3 regions of the Streptomyces sp. VNUA24 genome follow, and region 1 is predicted to be linked to each of the others. Evidence: riboswitches for the same ligand, from Rfam matches in the RefSeq annotation. Region 1 holds a riboswitch; each other region holds the start of a gene.
The links. A riboswitch is a leader RNA that binds a small molecule or an ion and turns the genes downstream of it on or off. The one in region 1 is predicted to bind thiamine pyrophosphate.

Region 1 (6,448 bases):
GTCTGCCCGACCGCGAAGGTGATGGCGCCCAGCGCGATGACGATCACGTTCGGGATGAGCACACCGAGGACCACGCACAGGAAACCGGCGAAGGCGAGCAGTCGCCAGCGCAGCCGCGCCTTGTACTGCAGCAGCACCTCGCCCAGCAGCCACAGCGCGACGACACCGAACGCGATGTAGAGGACCGTCCAGCCCATGTACGCCCCTCTCCCTGTGGCCGCAACGCAGTGTGTCGTACGCGAGTGCGACCGGTCTAGGCCCGTGGTGGATGGTGCGGGCCCAGGTTCTCGTAGATTTCCAGAGTCGCGGTGGAGTTGTTCAGGGTGATGAAGTGGAGCCCGGGGACTCCCTCGTCCAGCAGCCTCGCGCAGAACTCCGTGGCGAACTCGATGCCAATGGAGCGTACAGCGGCCGGATCGTCTTTGGCTGTGACGATCCGCTCTTTCAGGGCGTTCGGGATGGCGGCGTTACTGAGTTGCGGCAACCGTTCCAGCATCTTCACGCTGGTGACGGGCATGACCTCGGGAATCACGGGCGTCTCGCAGCCGGCCTTCGCCACCGCGTCCCTCAGACGCAGGTACGACTCCGGCTGGAAGAACATCTGCGTGATCGCGTAGTCGGCGCCGGCGCGGCACTTGTCGACGAAGCGCGCCACGTCGCTGTCCCAGTCCGGGGAGCGCGGGTGCATCTCGGGGAAGGCCGCGACACCCACGCAGAAGTCGCCCGACTCCTTGATGAGCTGGACGAGTTCGGCGGCGTACGTCAGGCCCTGCGGGTGCGCGACCCACTCGCCCATGGGGTCGCCGGGCGGGTCGCCGCGGACCGCGAGCATGTTGCGGATCCCTGCGTCGGCGTACTGGCCGATGATGTTGCGCAGTTCGGCGACGGAATGGCTGACGGCCGTGAGGTGCGCGACCGGGGTGAGCGTGGTGTCGGCGGCGATCTGCTCGGTGGCCTTCACCGTGCCGGCGCGGGTGGAGCCGCCGGCGCCGTACGTCACGGAGACGAAGCTGGGTGCGACCGCCTCGATCCTGCGCAGGGCGTTCCACAGGTTCCGCTCGCCCTTCTCCGTCTTGGGCGCCCAGAACTCGAAGGAGTACGTGGTCCTGCCCGTGGCGAGCATCTCCCGCACGGTGCGTGCGTGATCAGTCCTGGTCGAAGCGGTTCCTAGGGCCATACCGGCAGGTTAGTCAGGTCGGGGCCGTCCCCCAACCAGAGCGGGGGATTTTGTCCGGTTTGCCGACCAGCTGTCCACGCCTTGGACAGCCGTGGGCAGGGCGGGCCGGTCAGAGGGCGCGCAGGCGCTTGCCGAACTCGGCCGCGGCGGCCCCGGGGTCGTCGGCCTCGGTGAGGGCCCGGACGATGACGACCCGGCGGGCGCCCGCCTCGACGACCTCGTCGAGGTTGCCGAGGTCGATGCCGCCGATGGCGAACCAGGGGCGGTCGGTGCCCAGACCGGCGGTGTACCGCACGAGGTCGAGGCCGGGGGCGTGGCGGCCGGGCTTGGTGGGGGTGGGCCAGCAGGGGCCCGTGCAGAAGTAGTCCACGCCCTCCTGGACGGCAGCGGCGGCGGCCTCCTCCTCGGCGTGCGTGGAGCGGCCCACCAGGACACGGTCACCGAGGACGGCGCGGGCGGCCGGGACCGGAAGGTCGCCCTGGCCGAGGTGGAGCACGTCCGCGCCGATGGCGTGGGCGACGTCCGCGCGGTCGTTGACGGCGAGCAGCCTGCCGTGCCGGCGGCAGGCGTCCGCGAGGACCTGGAGGTGCTCCAGCTCCTCGGCGGCCTCCATGCCCTTGTCGCGCAGCTGCACGATGTCCACACCGCCACCCAGGACCGCGTCCAGGAACTCCGGGAGGTCGCCCTGGCGCTTGCGGGCGTCCGTGCAGAGGTAGAGCCGGGCGTCGGCGAGCCGGGCGGCTGCGTCGGGCATACGAGGGTCCCCCGTCGGGCGGTGCGCCGCCGGCACGGCGGGACGGGGGCCACGCCCCTCGCGGGCCATGGCTCCCGTACGCCGTCCGGGCGACTGCTTCGGTGTCTGTCCAGGTGTCGCGCGTTCGGCTGCCGCGCGTCTCAGGTGGTGCGAGCGTTCCCGGTGGGCCGGGTCAGACGGCGAGCGCCTGGGCGCGGCGCTTCACCTCCGTGCCGCGATTCTCGCTCAGGGCCTGGGCCGGCGTGCCGGGCAGGCTCGGGTCCGGAGTGAAGAGCCACTCCAGCATCTCCTCGTCGGTGAAGCCGTCGTCCCGCAGCAGGGTCAGGGTGCCGGTCAGGCCCTTGACCACCTTGTCCTCGTCGATGAAGGCGGCGGGGACGTGCAGTGCGCGGTTCTCACCCCGGCGTACGGCGATGAGCTGGCCTTCCTTCACCAGCTGCCGCACCCGGGTCACCTCGACGTCCAGCATCTCTGCGATGTCGGGGAGGGTCAGCCACGCGGGGACGAGAGCATCGATCTTTGCGTCAATCTCGGTCACGTCTCCAAGACTGCCATCTGGGACTGACAGTGGGTAGCCGGGGCGCCCGTGGCCGGCTCTAGAGCGCCGCCGCCTTCAGGGGCCGGGCCGGGTCCCGGAGCAGTTCGGGGTCCACCGGCGTGCCCGCCTCGATCAGGCGGCGGCCCTGGGCCAGGTCCCGGGGGCGGCCCACGGCCAGCAGGGCGACCAGCCGGCCTTCGCGGAGCCAGCACACCGACCAGGCGGCACCGGCGGGGTCGCCGCGCCGGACCGTGGTGTCGGCCGAGGCGTGGTCACCGGCGTACTGCACGAAGCGGCCGAACTGCTCGGACCAGAAGTAGGGAACCGGGTCGTAGGGCCCGGGGGTCTCGCCGACGATGTTCGCGGCGACCGTGCGGGGGCCCTGGAGGGCGTTGTCCCAGTGGTGGACGAGGAGGCGCCGGCCGTAGCGGCCCGAGGGGAAGGAGGCGCAGTCGCCGACCGCGTAGACGTCCGGCGCGGAGGCGCGCAGGTGGTCGTCGGCCACCACCTCGCCGTGCGCGCCCAGCTCGATGCCGGAGCCCTGCAGCCAGGCCGTGGCCGGGCGGGCACCGATCCCGACGACGACCGCGCCGGCCGGCACGCGGGTGCCGTCGTCCAGGACCACCGTCCCGGGCTCGACGCGCGCCACGCGCGCGTGGGTGCGCAGGGTGGTCCCGCTGTCGGCGTACCAGGCGGTCATCGGCGCGGCCACCTCCGCCGGGAGCGCGCCCGCGAGCGGGCGGTCGGCCGCCTCGACGACCGTCACGGCGCAGCCCGCCTCGCGCGCGGCCGTGGCGAACTCGGCGCCGATCCAGCCCGCGCCGACGACCACGATGTCGTGCTGCCGGGCCAGTACGGGCCGCAGCCGTTCGGCGTCGTCCAGGGTCCGCAGCAGATGCACCCCGGGCACGCCCTCGGCGCCGGGCAGCATGACCGGTTCCGCGCCGGTCGCGAGGACGAGGACGTCGTAGGGGACGGGTCCGGCGGGCGTGTCGAGCGCGTGGTCGGCGGGGCGCAGACCGGACACCTCGCGGCCCAGCAGGAGTTCGATGCCGAGCGCCTCGAAGTCGACGTCGAAGGCGGAGCCCTCGGCCTTGCCGAGCAGGACGGCCTTCGACAACGGCGGGCGGTCGTACGGCTGATGGGGCTCGGCCCCGATCAGTGTCACGTCACCGGTGAAGCCCTGTTCGCGCAGCGCGACCGCGGTCTGCACACCCGCCATGCCCGCGCCCACCACGACCACGCGCCGCGTCGGCGTCCCGCCCCTGTGCCGCATCTGCTCGCTCACCCGGTCACCATAGACAACCGGCATCCGCTCGGTCAGCCGGTGGGGCGACGGTCACGCCCCCATGACCTCCTCCCCCGCGATCTCCTCCACCACGCTCGTCCCGCTGCCCGGCCGCGACTCCCACTCCCAGGTCTCCTCCAGCCGGACGCGCCCGTCGGGCAGTTCGACCACCAGCGAGGCGCAGTGCCCGGACGCGGTGGTCCCGTCGGTCTTCAGCTGCACGTACCGGAAGTCCAGCCGGTCCCCCGCGCGCGTGCCCACGAGACGGCCGCGCACGACGTCGCCGCCCGCGTACTCGGCCCAGATCTGGCCGTCCTTCTCGTGGTACCAGAACCGGGTGCGGGTGCCCACCTGGCCGGGGGCCTGGTCGGCGACGGGGGCGAGGACGAGACCGTCGAGCGAGCGGGCCATGGGACGAGGCTCCCTTTCTGAGGCGAACGGCGAGGGCTAGGGTGGGCCACCGTAGAGCACTCGCGGGAGCCCGGACGCACCGGGCTGAGAGGGAGGCTGGCGGCCTCCGACCGTACGAACCTGATCCGGGTCATGCCGGCGAAGGGAGGGGCTGGACGCCCATGTCGCGTACGCACACGTCAGACGTCCTCGTCGTGGGGGGCGGAATCATCGGGCTCGTGACGGCGTGGCGGGCCGCGCTGCGCGGGTTCACGACGGCCGTGGTCGATCCCGAGCCGGGCGGCGGGGCCGCGCAGGTGGCGGCCGGGATGCTCGCCGCCGTCACCGAACTGCACTACGGCGAGCAGACGCTGCTGGGACTCAACGTGGAGTCCGCGCGCCGCTATCCGGCGTTCGTGGCCGAGCTGACGGAGGCGACCGGCCTCGACCTCGGCTACCGCCGCTGCGGCACGCTCGCCGTCGCGCTGGACGCCGACGACCGGGCCCATCTGCGCGAACTGCACGCCCTGCAGCGCCGGTCGGGCCTGGACCCGGAGTGGCTGAGCGGCCGCGACTGCCGCCGGCTGGAGCCGATGCTCGCACCGGGGGTGCGGGGCGGACTGCGGGCCGACGGGGACCACCAGATCGACCCGAGGCGGCTCTCCAGGGCCCTCGTCGCGGCCTGCGGGCGGGCCGGCGTGGTCTTCCACCGCACGCGGGCCGAGGAGCTGACGGTGGACCGGGAACGGGCCACCGGGGTCCGCACCCGCGAGGACGACCGGCTGTCCGCGGGGCGGGTCGTCCTCGCCGCCGGCAGTCTCAGCGGGCGGCTCGCCGGGGTCCCGGACGACGTGGTGCCGCCGGTGCGGCCGGTGAAGGGACAGGTGCTGCGGCTGACCGTACCGGGGCCGTACGCGCCCTTCCTGAGCCGTACCGTGCGGGCCGTGGTGCGCGGCAGCCACGTCTATCTGGTGCCGCGCGAGAACGGCGAACTCGTCGTCGGCGCGACCAGCGAGGAACAGGGCTGGGACACCACGGTCACCGCGGGCGGGGTGTACGAACTGCTGCGGGACGCCCATGAGCTGGTGCCCGGGATCACCGAACTGCCGCTCACCGAGACCCGCGCGGGCCTGCGCCCCGCGTCCCCGGACAACGCGCCGCTCCTCGGACCCACCGGGCTCGACGGCCTGATCCTCGCCACGGGGCACCACCGCAACGGGGTGCTCCTCACCCCGGTCACCGGCGACGTCCTGGCGCATGTGCTGACCACCGGCGAACTGCCGGAGGAGGCACGCGACTTCACACCGCTGCGGTTCCGCGCCGGCGCGGCCCGCCGACTCATGGAGCAGCCCGTATGAACACCACCGGGACCCTGACCGTGCTCGTGAACGGGGAGCGCCGGCTGATCGCTCCCGGCACGGCGCTGGACGCCCTGGTGCGCACGCTCGCCCCGTCGCCCTCCGGTGTCGCCGCCGCGCTCAACGAAACCGTCGTCCCGCGCGCGCGGTGGACGACCACCGCCCTCGCCGAGGGGGACCGCGTCGAGGTCCTCACCGCCGTCCAAGGAGGCTGACCGCATGGCAGACGACCCCTTCGTCCTCGGCGGTACGACCTACTCGTCCCGTCTGATCATGGGCACCGGCGGAGCGGCCGGGCTGGACGTGCTGGAGCGCGCGCTGGTGGCCTCCGGCACGGAGCTGACGACCGTGGCGATGCGCCGCGTGAACGCGTCCGTGCACGGCTCGGTGCTGTCCGTGCTCGACCGGCTCGGCATCCGGGTGCTGCCCAACACGGCCGGCTGTTTCACGGCGGGCGAGGCCGTGCTGACGGCCCGCCTCGCGCGGGAGGCGCTCGGCACGTCGCTGGTCAAGCTGGAGGTGATCGCCGACGAGCGCACGCTGCTGCCCGATCCGATCGAGCTGCTCGACGCCGCCGAGACACTCGTCGACGACGGTTTCACCGTGCTGCCGTACACGAACGACGATCCGGTGCTCGCGCGGAAGCTGGAGGACGTGGGCTGTGCCGCGATCATGCCGCTCGGTTCGCCGATCGGGTCGGGGCTCGGCATCCGCAATCCGCACAACTTCCAGCTGATCGTGGAGCACGCGGGCGTACCGGTGATCCTCGACGCGGGCGCGGGGACGGCGTCGGACGTCGCTCTCGCGATGGAGCTGGGGTGCGCCGGGGTGATGCTCGCCTCCGCCGTGACCCGGGCCCAGGAGCCGGTCCTCATGGCGGAGGGCATGCGGCACGCGGTGGAGGCGGGCCGGCTGGCGTACCGGGCGGGCCGCATCCCCCGCC
Region 2 (6,448 bases), 4.6 Mb from region 1:
CCGGGCCAGCGCGACGCGCTGCTGCTCGCCGCCGGACAGCTCCCCGACCGGCCGCCGGGCCGCTCCGGGCAGTCCGACCAGCTCCAGCAACTCCTTTACCCGTTCCGCCCGTTCGGCCTTGGCCGCGCCATGCATCCGGGGGCCGAAGGCGACGTTGCCCGCCACGTCCCGCTGCGGGAAGAGCTGATGGTCCTGGAACATCAGACCGACACCGCGCTTGTGCGCGGGCACGCCCGCCTGGTCGTTCCCGGCGAGCAGCACGCGCCCGCCGTCGAGCGGCTGGAGACCGGCGACCACCCGCAGCAGCGTCGACTTGCCGCTGCCGCTGGGCCCGAGCACGCACACGATCTCGTGCTCGGCGACCTCCAGATCGACCGCGTCGAGCACGGGCCGCCCGTCGAACCGTACGGTCGCCTTCTCCAGCCCGAGCAGCATCAGAACTCCCCCGTGCGATCGGTGCGCAGACGTTCCAGCACCAGCAGGGCCACCGCGCACACCACCATCAGAATCGTCGAAAGGGCCATCGCCTGGCCGTAGTTGAGGTCACCGGGGCGGCCGAGCAGCCGGGCCACGGCGACCGGGAGCGTGGGGTTGTCGGCGCGGGCGATGAACACGGTCGCCCCGAACTCCCCGAGCGAGACGGCGAAGGCGAACCCGGCCGCGATCAGCAGGGCCCGCCGCACCATCGGCAGGTCGACCTCGCGCCACACCCGCCACGGCGAGGCCCCGAGCACGGCCGCCGCCTCCCGCAGCCGTTCGTCCACCGCCCGCAGCACGGGCAGCATGATCCGTACGACGAACGGAACGCCCACGAGGGCCTGGGCCAGCGGCACCAGGATCCAGGACGACCTCAGGTCCAGCGGCGGCTCGTCCAGCGCGATCAGGAACCCGAAGCCGACGGTCACCGCGGACACCCCGAGCGGCAGCATGAGCAGCGCGTCGAAGCCCCGGACGAGGCGGCCCGCCCGCCTGGTGAGCGCGGCGGCGGCGAGGCCGCCGACCAGCAGGGCGATTCCGGTCGCGGCGAGCGCGTACTGGAGCGAGTTGCCGATCGCCTCGATCGGGGCCACCAGGAAGATCCCGCTGTCGTCCCTGGTCAGGGCCTTGTAGTAGCCGAATCCGGGCGCGTCGAGGGACCTTGCCACCAGCACGCCCAGCGGCAGCAGGATCAGCACGACGACGGTGCCGAGCACCCCGCCGAGCAGCGCCCACTGCCCTGCCCCGCGGGGCCGCCGGGCCGTGAGCGAGGGGTCGACCAGACGCAGCGCGCTCTCCCGCCGCCGTACGGTCCACGCGTGCACGGCGAGGATCAGCGCCACGGCGACGAACTGCACCAGCGTCAGCACGGCGGCCGCCGGCAGGTCGAAGATCTCCGAGGTCTGCCGGTAGATCTCCACTTCGAGCGTCGAGAAGGTCGGCCCGCCGAGGATCTGCACCACCCCGAAGGAGGTGAACGTGAAGAGGAAGACCATCAGCGCGGCGGCGGCCACGGCGGGCGCGAGCGCCGAGAGCGTCACCCTGCGCCAGGCCGCCAGGGGGGACGCTCCGAGCATCCGCGCGGCCTCCTCCTGCCGCGGGTCCAGCTGCGACCACAGACCGCCCACGGTCCTGACGACGACCGCGTAGTTGAAGAAGACGTGCGCGAGCAGGATCGCCCAGACCGTGGTGTCCAGCCGTACGCCCCACAGCTGGTCGAGCAGGCCGCCCCGTCCGACCAGGGCCAGGAACGCCGTGCCGACGACCACGGTCGGCAGCACGAAGGGCACGGTCACGACCGCCCGCAGCACGTCCTTGCCCCGGAAGTCGAAGCGCGCGAACACATACGCGCCGGGGAGCGCGATCAGCAGGGTGAGCGCGGTCGACACCAGCGCCTGCCAGGTGGTGAACCACAGCACGTGCCGGATCCCGGAGTCCCCCAGCACCTCCCCGACCCGCCCGAGGTCCCAGCTGCCGCCGGTCTTCAGCCCCCGGACGACGATCGCGGCGACGGGGTAGGCGAAGAACAGTCCGAAGAACGCGACGGGCAGGGCCATCAGCCCGAGCCGCGCCGCGCTCCCCCCACTCCTCGCGCTCCCCCCGCGCGCCTCCCGCCGGGGCTCGGCCGCCGTCGGCCCGGGAGGCTCCTTCGCTACTTCAGTACGAGCGAGGTCCATGACTTGACCCATTCGTCACGCTTCTCGGCGATCTTCGCCGGCGCCATGGTCTCCGGGTCCTTCGCGGCCGGTCCGTACTCGGTGAACTCGGCGGGCACGGAGGCGCCCTCGACGACCGGGTACACGAACATGTTGAGCGGCATGTCCTCCTGGAACCTCTTCGAGATCAGGAAGTCGATGAGCGCCTTGCCGCCCTCGGCGTTGCGCGCGTTGCTCAGCAGTCCCGCGAACTCGGTCTGCCGGAAGCAGGTGCCGGTGGCGACCCCGGTGGGCGCGGTCTCGGGACGCGGCTCGGCGTAGATGACCTCGGCGGGCGGGGAGGAGGCGTAGGACACCACGAGGGGCCGGTCGCCGCCCGCCTTCCTGCCGTCCGTCGACCCGGAGAACTCCTGGTAGTACGCCTGCTCCCAGCCGTCCACCACCTTGACGCCGTTGGCCTTGAGCTTCTTCCAGTAGCCCTCCCACCCCCCGTCGCCGTACTTCGCGGCCGTGCCGAGGACGAACCCGAGGCCCGGCGAGGAGGTGGAGGCGTTCTCGGTGACGAGGAGGTTCTTGTACTCGGGCTTGACCAGGTCGTCGAACGTCTGCGGCGGCTCGATCTTCTTCTTGCTGAAGTACGCCTTGTCGTAGTTGACGCAGATGTCACCGGTGTCGACGGGCGTGACCCGGTGCTCGGCCTTGTCCAGCTGGTACTCGGCACCGACCTTGCCGAGCCCCTTGGCCTCGTACGGCTGGAAGAGGCCGTTGTCGAGCGCGCGGGACAGCAGGGTGTTGTCGACGCCGAAGAAGACGTCGCCCTGCGGGTTGTCCTTGGTCAGGATGGCCTGGTTGACGGCCTGGCCCGCGTCCCCGCTCTTGAGGACCTTGACCTTGTAGCCGGACTCCTTCTCGAACGCCTTCAGCACGTCCTTGGAGTAGGTGAAGGAGCCGTGGCTGACGAGCGTGACGGTCTTGGAGCCGGCCCCCGACCCGGCGTCGTCGGAGGACGACGACCCGCACGCGGACAGCGTGACGAGCCCGAGGCCGACGGCCGCGGCGACGGCTGTTCTGATGTGCACTGAAGTCCTCCTGGAAGTGACCAGGAAGAGACGCGGCCCTGCCCGGGACCCTCGGCGGATCCCGGGCAGGGCGCAACAGCTCGAGTGAAGACCGAACTTCCTACCCAGAATGACCTGGGCGAGGTTCAGAGGGTCTGCGGCCCGTTTGCCGCACTCTCAGCGCTGTGGCGCTCCCCTGTCGGAATATGAAGATGTGTACGGGGTCAGACTACCCCGTGGCCGGTTCACGACTCCTGCCGGTGGCCACGAACCGCCCTCTGGCCCCGGCCCCCCTCAGCGGTCTACCGCTCGGTGGCCGCCAGCTGCCCGCACGCGCCGTCGATCTCCTGCCCCCGGGTGTCCCGGACGGTCACCGGCACCCCGTGGGCGGCGATGGCCTCGACGAACGCCTTCTCGTCCTCGGGCCGGGAGGCGGTCCACTTGGACCCCGGAGTGGGGTTCAGCGGGATCAGGTTCACGTGCACCGGCTTGCCCTTGAGCAGCCGGCCCAGCCGGTCACCGCGCCACGCCTGGTCGTTGATGTCCCGGATCAGCGCGTACTCGATCGACAGCCGGCGTCCGGACCTGGCCGTGTACTCCCACCCGGCGTCGAGGACCTCACGCACCTTCCACCGCGTGTTCACGGGGACGAGGGTGTCGCGCAGTTCGTCGTCCGGCGCGTGCAGGGAGATGGCGAGCCGGCACTTGAACCCCTCGTCGGCGAACCGGTGGATGGCGGGCACCAGCCCCACGGTCGACACGGTGATCCCGCGCTGCGACAGCCCCAGCCCGTCCGGCTCCGGATCGGTGAGCCGGCGGATGGCGCCGACGACCCGGTTGTAGTTGGCGAGCGGCTCGCCCATCCCCATGAAGACGATGTTGGACAGCCGGGCGGGCCCTCCGGGGATCTCGCCGTCCCTGAGCGCCCTCATCCCGTCCACGATCTGGTGGACGATCTCGGCGGTGGACAGATTCCGGTCGAGCCCGGCCTGTCCGGTCGCGCAGAACGGGCAGTTCATCCCGCACCCGGCCTGCGAGCTGATGCACATCGTCACCCGGTCCGGGTACCGCATCAGGACCGACTCGACGAGCGTCCCGTCGAACAGCCGCCACAGCGTCTTGCGTGTGGTGTCCTGGTCGGTCGACAGATGCCGCACGACCGTCATCAGCTCCGGAAGCAGCGCCTCCCGCAGCTTCCCGCGCGCGCCCGCGGGGATGTCGGTCCACTGCTCCGGGTCGTGCGCGTACCGCGCGAAGTAGTGCTGCGAGAGCTGCTTGGCGCGAAACGGCTTCTCCCCGATCGCGGCGACAGCCTCCTTCCGCTCGGCAGGCGAAAGATCGGCAAGATGCCGCGGCGGCTTCTTGGCTCCGCGGGGGGCGACGAATGTGAGTTCTCCGGGCTTCGGCATAACCCTCCCAGTGTCGCAGATCCACGGGAGTGACCCGGCGCGCCGGGTTTCGGTCCGCAGGAGAGGGACCCGTGGCGTCCGGCGGCGGGCGTGCCTGCGGCCCGGGGCGGGCCGCAGGCACGAGGGTGCGGTCAGGAGCGGACCGCGTACTTCTCCGAGCACTTCGAGAAGTCGCCCGTCACCACGCACACCCACATCATGTACCCGGTGTCCTCGGGCCGGTCGCCCGTGACGGTCACCGCGTAGGGGGAGGCGTGGCCGCGGCGCGGCCGGTGCCGAGGTGGGCCTCGACGCCGTAGCCGTCCGCGAGGACGTCGTAGGCGCTCAGGGCGTCGCCCGGCTCACCGCCACGGGGGTCCTTCTGCCGGGTGGCGTTCCCCGCCGACTCGCCCCAGGTGTTGTTCCTGACCGAGATGACGGCATCGCCCGAGGAGTTCGTCGAGTAGCCGAAGCCGAAGCTGTCGGCGGCCGTCGCCGTGCCCGCCCCGCCGACCACCGTCGCGGTCGCGGTCGCGACGGCCGGCGTCGCGGCGAGCGCGCCGATCCGCGCCTTCGTAGAGGTGCTCACGATCAGGCCTTGACGCCGATCTTCGAGGAGCACGTCGAGAAGGAGCCCTTCACCACGCACACCCACATCTGCCAGGTGGTGTTCTCGGTGAGGTTGCCGGACGTCTCGTCGGAGGAGTTGGCGCTGTGCCCGCGCGTGGTCGCGATGCGGCCGTCGCTGAGGTGGGCCTCGATGCCGTACCCGTCCGGCAGGATGTCGTCGGTGATCAGCGTGTCACCGGTGGAGCCCCCGCCTTGGAACCGGTGATGTCGGCGTAGCCGAAGCCGAAGCTGTCCTCGGCGGCCGCCGGGCCCGCCCCCGCCACCATCGTGGTGGCCACCACGGCCGGCGCTCCCGCGAACGCTCCGCCCTGGCCTGCATACGTGTCCTCATCTGTGCTCTTCCGTTGGCCCTGCCGCACTTGATCTTGGACTCACACATCCTGCAATGTTCAGGCCAGAACTTTGCGGGCATTTTCTGCCACCTGAGGCGAGAAGCGTCCGGACACGGACGAGGCCCGCCGTCCTCGGACAGCGGGCCTCGTCGGGTGACGGCACCTCGGCGACGTACGAGTCGCGCACGGCAGGGTCAGCCGGACCCCACGAACAGCACCAGCAGCAGCCAAACCACCGGAGCCGTCGGCAGGAGGGAGTCCAGGCGGTCCATGATGCCGCCGTGGCCCGGCAGCAGCGTGCCCATGTCCTTGATGCCGAGGTCCCGCTTGATCATGGACTCGCCGAGGTCGCCCAGCGTGGCGCTGGCCGCAACGGCGAGGCCGAGCAGCAGGCCCTGCCACCAGGCTCCGCCGTCGATGACGAACTCCATGAGCAGCGCGCCCGCCACCATGGCGAAGGCGATGGCGCCGAGCAGGCCCTCGCGGGTCTTGCCGGGGCTGATGCGCGGCGCCAGTTTGTGCGTGCCGAAGCGCCAGCCGACGGCGTACGCGCCCGTGTCGCTGACGACGGTCAGCAGCAGGAACACCATGACCCGCAGCGCCCCGTCGTCGGCGGTGAGCATGAGCGCGACGAACGTGGCCAGGAACGGCACGTAGAAGGCCGCGAAGACCCCCGCCGTGACGTCCTTGAGGTAGTTCTCCGGCGGTTCCGTCATCCGCCAGACGAGGACGGCGAGCGCGGTGAGCGCCATGGCCACCCAGGCGCCCTCGGGCCCGCGGACGTACCCGGCGACGACCATGGCGGCCCCGCCGACCGCGAGCGGGACGAGGGGCGCCTTGATGCCCTTGCGTTCCTGCAGGCGTGAGGTGAGCTCCCACAGCCCCACCACGACGGCGACCGCTATCAC
Region 3 (6,448 bases), 2.4 Mb from region 1:
ACCACCTCCAGTGGATGGCCCGCCTGGACGCCATGGAGGAGGTCGACGGCCACCTCCTGGTGCACTCCGACACCACCGCCTACCGGGACTACGGCGACTCCATCGAGGCCGTCAACGACACCGTCCGCGAGACGATCACGCGCAACGACGCGGACGAGGTCTGGGACCTCTTCCGCAAGTTCACCCGGCGCTTCTCCTTCCGCGACGAGGGCGGCGCCGATGCGGTGCGCTCGCTGCTGGAGACCTACGGCGGTACCCGCATCGTGCACGGCCACAGCCCCATCCCGTACCTGCTGGGCGAGGTCGGCTCGGAGGACGGCGAGGACGGCACGGGTCCCTCGGTCGACGGCCCGTACACCTATGCGGAGGGTCTGGCCGTCGCCATGGACGGCGGCGTGACCATGGCAGGAAAGCTGCTGGTCCAGGAACTCCCGCTGCGCGGCTGAGCCGGCGGCGGGCGGGCGTGGGACGTCGGAAAGACTTCGTCGGCCAGGGGCCGAATTCTTCAAACCCCCTGTCACCGCCCGCCGTCACCGCTCTACCATCGGCTTATCCGTAGCAGGCTCCCCTCCGTTTCTGCCCGACGGCTCGTCAGCATGCCGAGCCACAAGCCCTACGGAGCATCGGGGGATGCACATGAACAGCGTTCCGCAGCACCTGCTCAGTGAGGACCGCCAGGAGTTCGAGCGGATCCTCGGCGAGGTGCTGCGCTCCGCACCACACCGCCCGGAATTCGCCGCCGGCCTCCAGCGGCTCAACACCGAACAGCTGCGCACTATGGCGCTCAACGCCACGGCGATCATCACGGCCGCCGCGGCGACCGAGTACCAGTACTACGTGAAGGTCCGCGACGAGTTCCGCAGCCCGTCCGCGGCCACCGCGCCCGACCAGGAGCGGGCGGCGGCCGGCACCGGCGAACCGGACGGCTCCGCCGTGAACCTCGCGGCCACCGTCGGCGAGGTCACCGAGGCGGCCGGCGCGGGCGCCGGTGCCATCGCCGCGGTACTCGCGCCCGTCCTGGCCGGGACCGCCGCCGTGCTCTTCCTGCTCGTGGGGTACGTCATGAAGGCGCTCGACCCGGAGCGCGCGATAGCCGAGACCCTGCTCACCACCGGGTGGGTCTTCGGCGCGGTCACCGCGGCCGCCATCCTGGTGGCCGCTGTCGGCCTCCTGCTCACCGCCCTGCGCAACAACGCGACCGCCCTCCTGGACGACGGAGCCCGCAACGAACTGAACGAGGAAGTGACCCGGGCCAGGGAAGCCTGGCGCGACACGCTTCTGGAACGGGGCATCCTGCCGTTCCTCCGCGACGCCCTCGCCAACCCGAGCCCGGCTCTGCTGGACGAACCGGACCGGCCGGCTCCGCCCAGCCGTATGCCGCACCTCGGCTACAACCGCCCGAGCTTCAGCAGCAGCCCGGACAGCGGCAGCTCACGCTCCCGGCCCAGCTTCAGCAGCCCGGACTTCACCAGCCCGGACTTCGGCGGGCCGGAACACCAGCCCGAGTAGGACCCGGCGTTCCGGCCGCCGTTCCGGACGGCTGAGGGTCGCTCGGGAGGTCGCCGCCTGACCCGGACCGGTGGCCCCTGTCGCCGCCCGACCCGAGCTGTCGGGGGCGGACCGTGCGGAACCCGCACTCCAGGCGGCGGGTACTTCTGCCGGGCAGCCCCGGCCTGATCGCGCCCCGCGATCATCGGATCAGATGATGCCCGCCCGGCCGGCCGCGGTCACCCAGGCCGGGAACTCGGACAGCAGACGGTCGTACAGTTCCTGGTCGGGGACGGTACCGATGTCGTCCACCGCGAAGAAGCCGACGTTGTCCACACGACGGCCGGGCAGCGTGTCGAAGCGTTCCAGTACGCCGTAGTTGGCCCGCCCCAGTCCCACGAACTGCCAGAAGATCGGCTCCTCGACGGCGTCCCGCAGCTCTCGCTCGATCAGGGCGTCGCGGTAGACACCTCCGTCGGAGAAGAACAGGACCAACGTGGGGGCATCGGCCGGATTCTCCCGGACGTACGTACGAACCTGGGCGATCGCCTTCTGCTCCTCGTTCTGGATGCCGACCGTCCGCATGTCGACCTGGCCTTCCACCAGCCCTCTGGCCGGCTTCTTGCCACGGCGGAAGAGACTGATCTGCCCTACCCGTACATGCAGCTGCAGCCAGGCCGGGAGATCCCCGATGCGCAGGTCGGGCAGCCGCGCCGCGTTCGAGGCGAAGGTCCAGGCCTGCATCTGACCGTCGTCGTCCAACTGCGCGGCAACCGCTGCCATGCGCTCCACGACATCGGCGACGATGCCCTTGGAGTAGAGGAAGGACATGGACCCCGAGGCGTCCAGGACCAGGATGACGCGGGCGGTGACTCCCTCCGCACCGTGCTTTCTGAGGCTGACGGCCACCTGCTCCTTGCGCAGCGACAGGCGCTTGCGCATGTCGACGGGCAAGCGCTCCTCGTCCTTGTCGAGACGCGGGGAGCCTGCCGGACCCGGTGCCGGGGTCGGTGCCGGTGCCGGTGCTGCAGAAGGGGGCGCGGCGGCCGGAACAGCCGCTGCCGTGGCCGGAACAGGTGGCGCGGAAGTCTGGGACACCACGGACGGGTCCGAGGGCGCGTCGTCGACGGTGATACCGAAGTCGGAGGCCAGCCCCGCGAGCCCGGAGGCGTACCCCTGTCCGACCGCGCGGAACTTCCACTGACCCGCCCGCAGATACAGCTCGCCGCCGATGAACGCGGTCTCCGTCCCCGCCTCCATGGCGAACCGCGCGATCTCGGTCCCGGTCCCCGCGTCCCACAGCCGCAAGGTCAGTCCGGGCACCTGTCCGAACGTTCCACCGTCGGCCGAGGCACACAGCAGGACCCGCTCGACCGCCGGTTCGAGCGCACGCAGGTCCACCTCGACCGTGTCGGTCAGGACACCGCCGGCGCTCCGCTTCCCCCGGTGAGCCACGGCGTTCGACGCGTGCCGAGGCTGGTTGTAGAAGACGAAGTCACCGTCGTCGCGAACGCGTCCGACACCGGTGAGCAGCAGGGCCGAGGCATCGACATCGGGTACACCGGGGTCTTCGGACCACGTCAGCTCGACCCGTACCGAGGAAGAATCGACGGGAAGGTTGGCACCTTTGCTCAGTGCTCTCGCTGTCATGGAGGCAGTCTGCCCGCCGAAGGCACGGGAGGGCAGACCTGCCGCGGTCCGCGAGGGTGCGATGCCCCGAGCACCGGGGCATCGCACGCCGGGTCTCACTCCGCCAGCGGCAGATACACCCGGTTCCCGCCCTGCGCGAACTCCTTGGACTTCTGGAGCATCCCCTCGGCGATCTCCTCCTGGGACGCTCCCTCGGCCGCCGCACCGCCGAACCGCTCCGTGATGCTGCGACTGATCTTCATCGAGCAGAACTTCGGCCCGCACATGGAGCAGAAGTGGGCCGTCTTGGCCGGCTCCGCCGGGAGCGTCTCGTCGTGGAACGCACGAGCCGTGTCGGGATCGAGCGCCAGATTGAACTGGTCCTCCCAGCGGAACTCGAAGCGGGCGTCCGACAACGCGTCGTCCCACTCCTGTGCGCCGGGATGCCCCTTGGCCAGGTCCGCCGCATGGGCCGCGATCTTGTAGGTGATGACGCCGGTCTTCACATCGTCACGATCGGGCAGCCCCAGGTGCTCCTTGGGTGTGACGTAGCAGAGCATCGCCGTGCCCCACCAGGCGATCATCGCGGCACCGATGCCCGAGGTGATGTGGTCGTACGCCGGGGCGACGTCCGTGGTCAGCGGGCCGAGCGTATAGAACGGAGCCTCATCGCAGATCTCCTGCTGCAGATCGATGTTCTCCTTGATCTTGTGCATCGGGACATGTCCCGGGCCCTCGATCATCGTCTGTACGTGGAAACTCTTGGCGATCGTGTTGAGTTCCCCGAGCGTGCGCAACTCCGCGAACTGCGCCTCGTCGTTGGCGTCCGCGATCGACCCCGGCCGCAGGCCGTCGCCGAGCGAGTACGTCACGTCGTAGGCGGCGAGGATCTCGCACAGCTCCGCGAAGTTCTCGTACAGGAACGACTCCTTGTGGTGGGCCAGGCACCAGGCCGCCATGATCGAGCCACCGCGCGAGACGATGCCGGTCTTGCGGTTCGCGGTGAGCGGTACATACGCCAGGCGGACGCCCCCGTGGACCGTCATGTAGTCGACGCCCTGCTCGGCCTGCTCGATGACCGTGTCCTTGTAGATCTCCCAGGTCAGCTCCTCGGCCTTGCCGTCGACCTTCTCCAGCGCCTGGTAGAGCGGCACGGTGCCGATGGGGACGGGGGAGTTGCGCAGCACCCACTCGCGGGTGGTGTGGATGTTCCGGCCCGTGGAGAGGTCCATGACCGTGTCGGCGCCCCAGCGGGTCGCCCAGGTCATCTTCTCGACCTCCTCCTCGATGGAGGACGTGACCGCGGAGTTGCCGATGTTGGCGTTGACCTTCACCAGGAACCGCTTGCCGATGATCATCGGCTCGATCTCCGGGTGGTTCACGTTCGCGGGCAGTACGGCCCTGCCCGCCGCGATCTCCTCACGGACGACCTCGGGCGAGACGTTCTCCCGTACGGCCACGTACTCCATCTCGGGCGTGATCTCCCCGCGCCGTGCGTACGCGAGCTGGGTCACCGCCCCGCCGTCGCGGCTCCGGCGTGGCTGACGCGGACGCCCCGGGAACACCGCGTCGAGGTTGCGCAGTCCGCCGCGCGGCGAGGTGTGCTTGATCCCGTCGTCCTCGGGACGCACGGGCCGGCCCGCGTACTCCTCGGTGTCTCCCCGGGCGATGATCCAGTTCTCGCGCACGGGGAGCAGTCCCCGCCGCACATCGGTCTCCACCGCCGGATCGGTGTACGGGCCGGAGGTGTCGTACAGGGTGACAGACCGTCCGTTGGTCAGGTGCACCTGGCGGACCGGCACCCGCAGATCGGGGCGGGAGCCCTCGATGTACGCCTTGTGCCAGCCGATGGACTTCCCGTCCTCCCGGGGCTGTTGGCCCACGGTTGCTTCGCCCTCGGACGAGGCGGATGCCCCGCCCGTCTGGCTGGAGGCAGGCGTGCGTGTGTCCTCGATGGTCATGAGACCTACTCCCTACGCCGGCATTACCCGGTAACAGGTTCAGCGGTCGACGCAGCGATTTCCGCCCGGCGATGTTCCACGTGAAACATCGCGTCTGCGGAGGTCAGCGCCCTCTCAGCCCGGTGCTCCGAGCTCCCGCGTGTGCAAAGGTGCCTCCACGCTAGCGGCAGATGTGGCGCGGTGAACAGTGGGCATCGCTCGTTCTTGCGATGATCGGTCGGTGACCACGACGCAGCAGCCTCCGCCTCCGCCCCCCGAGCCGCCCCATGGCCATGGCCCCGGAAGCGGTCATGGCCATGGATCCGACGGCGGCCACGGCTACGGCCCGGGGGGCGGCCGCGGCTCCGGCGACGGGCACGGCCACGGCCCGTCCTCCGGCGGCCACGGCCACTCCCACAGCCACGGCCCGGCCGCTCCCGTCTCGCAGCACCTGCGCAAGGTCATCGCGGCGGTGCTGATCCCCTTCGCGACCGCGGTCGTCGTGGGCCTCGTCGTGCTCTGGCCCGGTGGCGCCCCCGCGCACGAGCGCACCGGCGTGGGCTTCGACCGGCAGACGCAGCAGGCCACGGTGACGAAGGTCGACGAGGTCGACTGCTCGTCGGTGAACGCCTCGGGCGATTCCCCGACCGGCGACACCTCCACGGCCGAGGGCTCGTCCGCCCAGCAGCAGGCCAACGGCACCTGCAAGAAGGCCACGATCCGCGTCGACACCGGCGACGACAAGGGCCGTACGTTCACGGAGATCGTGCAGCCGGACCAGTCGCGCCAGTTGGAGCAGGGGCAGGAGGTCGTGGTCGCGTACGAGCCCGCCGCGCCCAAGGACCTGCAGTACTCGGTCACCGATGTGAACCGGAAGCTCCCGATGGCCCTGCTCGCCGGGATCTTCGCCCTCGCCGTCGTGGTGGTGGGCCGGATGCGGGGTGTCATGGCCCTGGTGGCGCTGGCCATCAGCTTCATGGTGCTGACCCTCTTCATCCTGCCGGCCATCCTCCAGGGCTCGAACCCCCTGCTGGTGGCGGTGATCGGGGCCAGCGCCATCATGCTGATCGCCCTGTACATGTGTCATGGGCTCTCGGCCCGGACGTCCGTGGCGGTGATCGGCACCCTGATCTCGCTGCTGCTGATCGGCCTGCTGGGGTCGGGATTCATCGGCTGGGCCTATCTGACCGGCAACACCGACGACAACACCGGTCTGATCCACGGGCTGTACCCGACGATCGACATGAGCGGCCTGCTGCTGGCGGGCGTCATCATCGGCTCGCTCGGCGTGCTCGACGACGTGACGGTCACCCAGACCTCGGCGGTCTGGGAACTGCACGAGGCCAATCCGGCGATGGGCTGGCGCGGGCTATACCGCGCCGGCATCCGGA

Region 2: linked by a shared signal. The riboswitch ahead of PYR72_RS15215 (thiamine ABC transporter substrate-binding protein) and the one ahead of thiO (glycine oxidase ThiO) in region 1 are both predicted to bind thiamine pyrophosphate.
Region 3: linked by a shared signal. The riboswitch ahead of thiC (phosphomethylpyrimidine synthase ThiC) and the one ahead of thiO (glycine oxidase ThiO) in region 1 are both predicted to bind thiamine pyrophosphate.

Annotation. Positions count from the first base shown of each region.
Region 1 covers NZ_CP119143.1:8,284,038-8,290,485, reverse strand. The annotation lists gene PYR72_RS35545 (hypothetical protein) at 1-197, opposite strand, end outside; gene metF (methylenetetrahydrofolate reductase [NAD(P)H]) at 254-1,177, opposite strand; gene thiE (thiamine phosphate synthase) at 1,287-1,931, opposite strand; gene PYR72_RS35530 (Rv2175c family DNA-binding protein) at 2,104-2,469, opposite strand; gene PYR72_RS35525 (FAD-dependent oxidoreductase) at 2,528-3,745, opposite strand; gene PYR72_RS35520 (hypothetical protein) at 3,809-4,168, opposite strand; TPP riboswitch at 4,221-4,332, shown strand; gene thiO (glycine oxidase ThiO) at 4,330-5,505, shown strand; gene thiS (sulfur carrier protein ThiS) at 5,520-5,720, shown strand; gene PYR72_RS35505 (thiazole synthase) at 5,725-6,448, shown strand, end outside.
Region 2 covers NZ_CP119143.1:3,675,537-3,681,984, forward strand. The annotation lists gene PYR72_RS15205 (ABC transporter ATP-binding protein) at 1-435, opposite strand, end outside; gene PYR72_RS15210 (iron ABC transporter permease) at 435-2,033, opposite strand; gene PYR72_RS15215 (thiamine ABC transporter substrate-binding protein) at 2,129-3,211, opposite strand; TPP riboswitch at 3,291-3,398, opposite strand; gene rlmN (23S rRNA (adenine(2503)-C(2))-methyltransferase RlmN) at 3,493-4,599, opposite strand; gene PYR72_RS15225 (hypothetical protein) at 4,835-5,167, opposite strand; gene PYR72_RS15230 (hypothetical protein) at 5,177-5,413, shown strand; gene PYR72_RS15235 (phosphatidate cytidylyltransferase) at 5,735-6,448, opposite strand, start outside.
Region 3 covers NZ_CP119143.1:5,859,066-5,865,513, reverse strand. The annotation lists gene PYR72_RS25000 (metallophosphoesterase) at 1-446, shown strand, start outside; gene PYR72_RS24995 (hypothetical protein) at 631-1,509, shown strand; gene PYR72_RS24990 (VWA domain-containing protein) at 1,699-3,138, opposite strand; gene thiC (phosphomethylpyrimidine synthase ThiC) at 3,234-5,078, opposite strand; TPP riboswitch at 5,071-5,227, opposite strand; gene PYR72_RS24980 (YibE/F family protein) at 5,299-6,448, shown strand, end outside.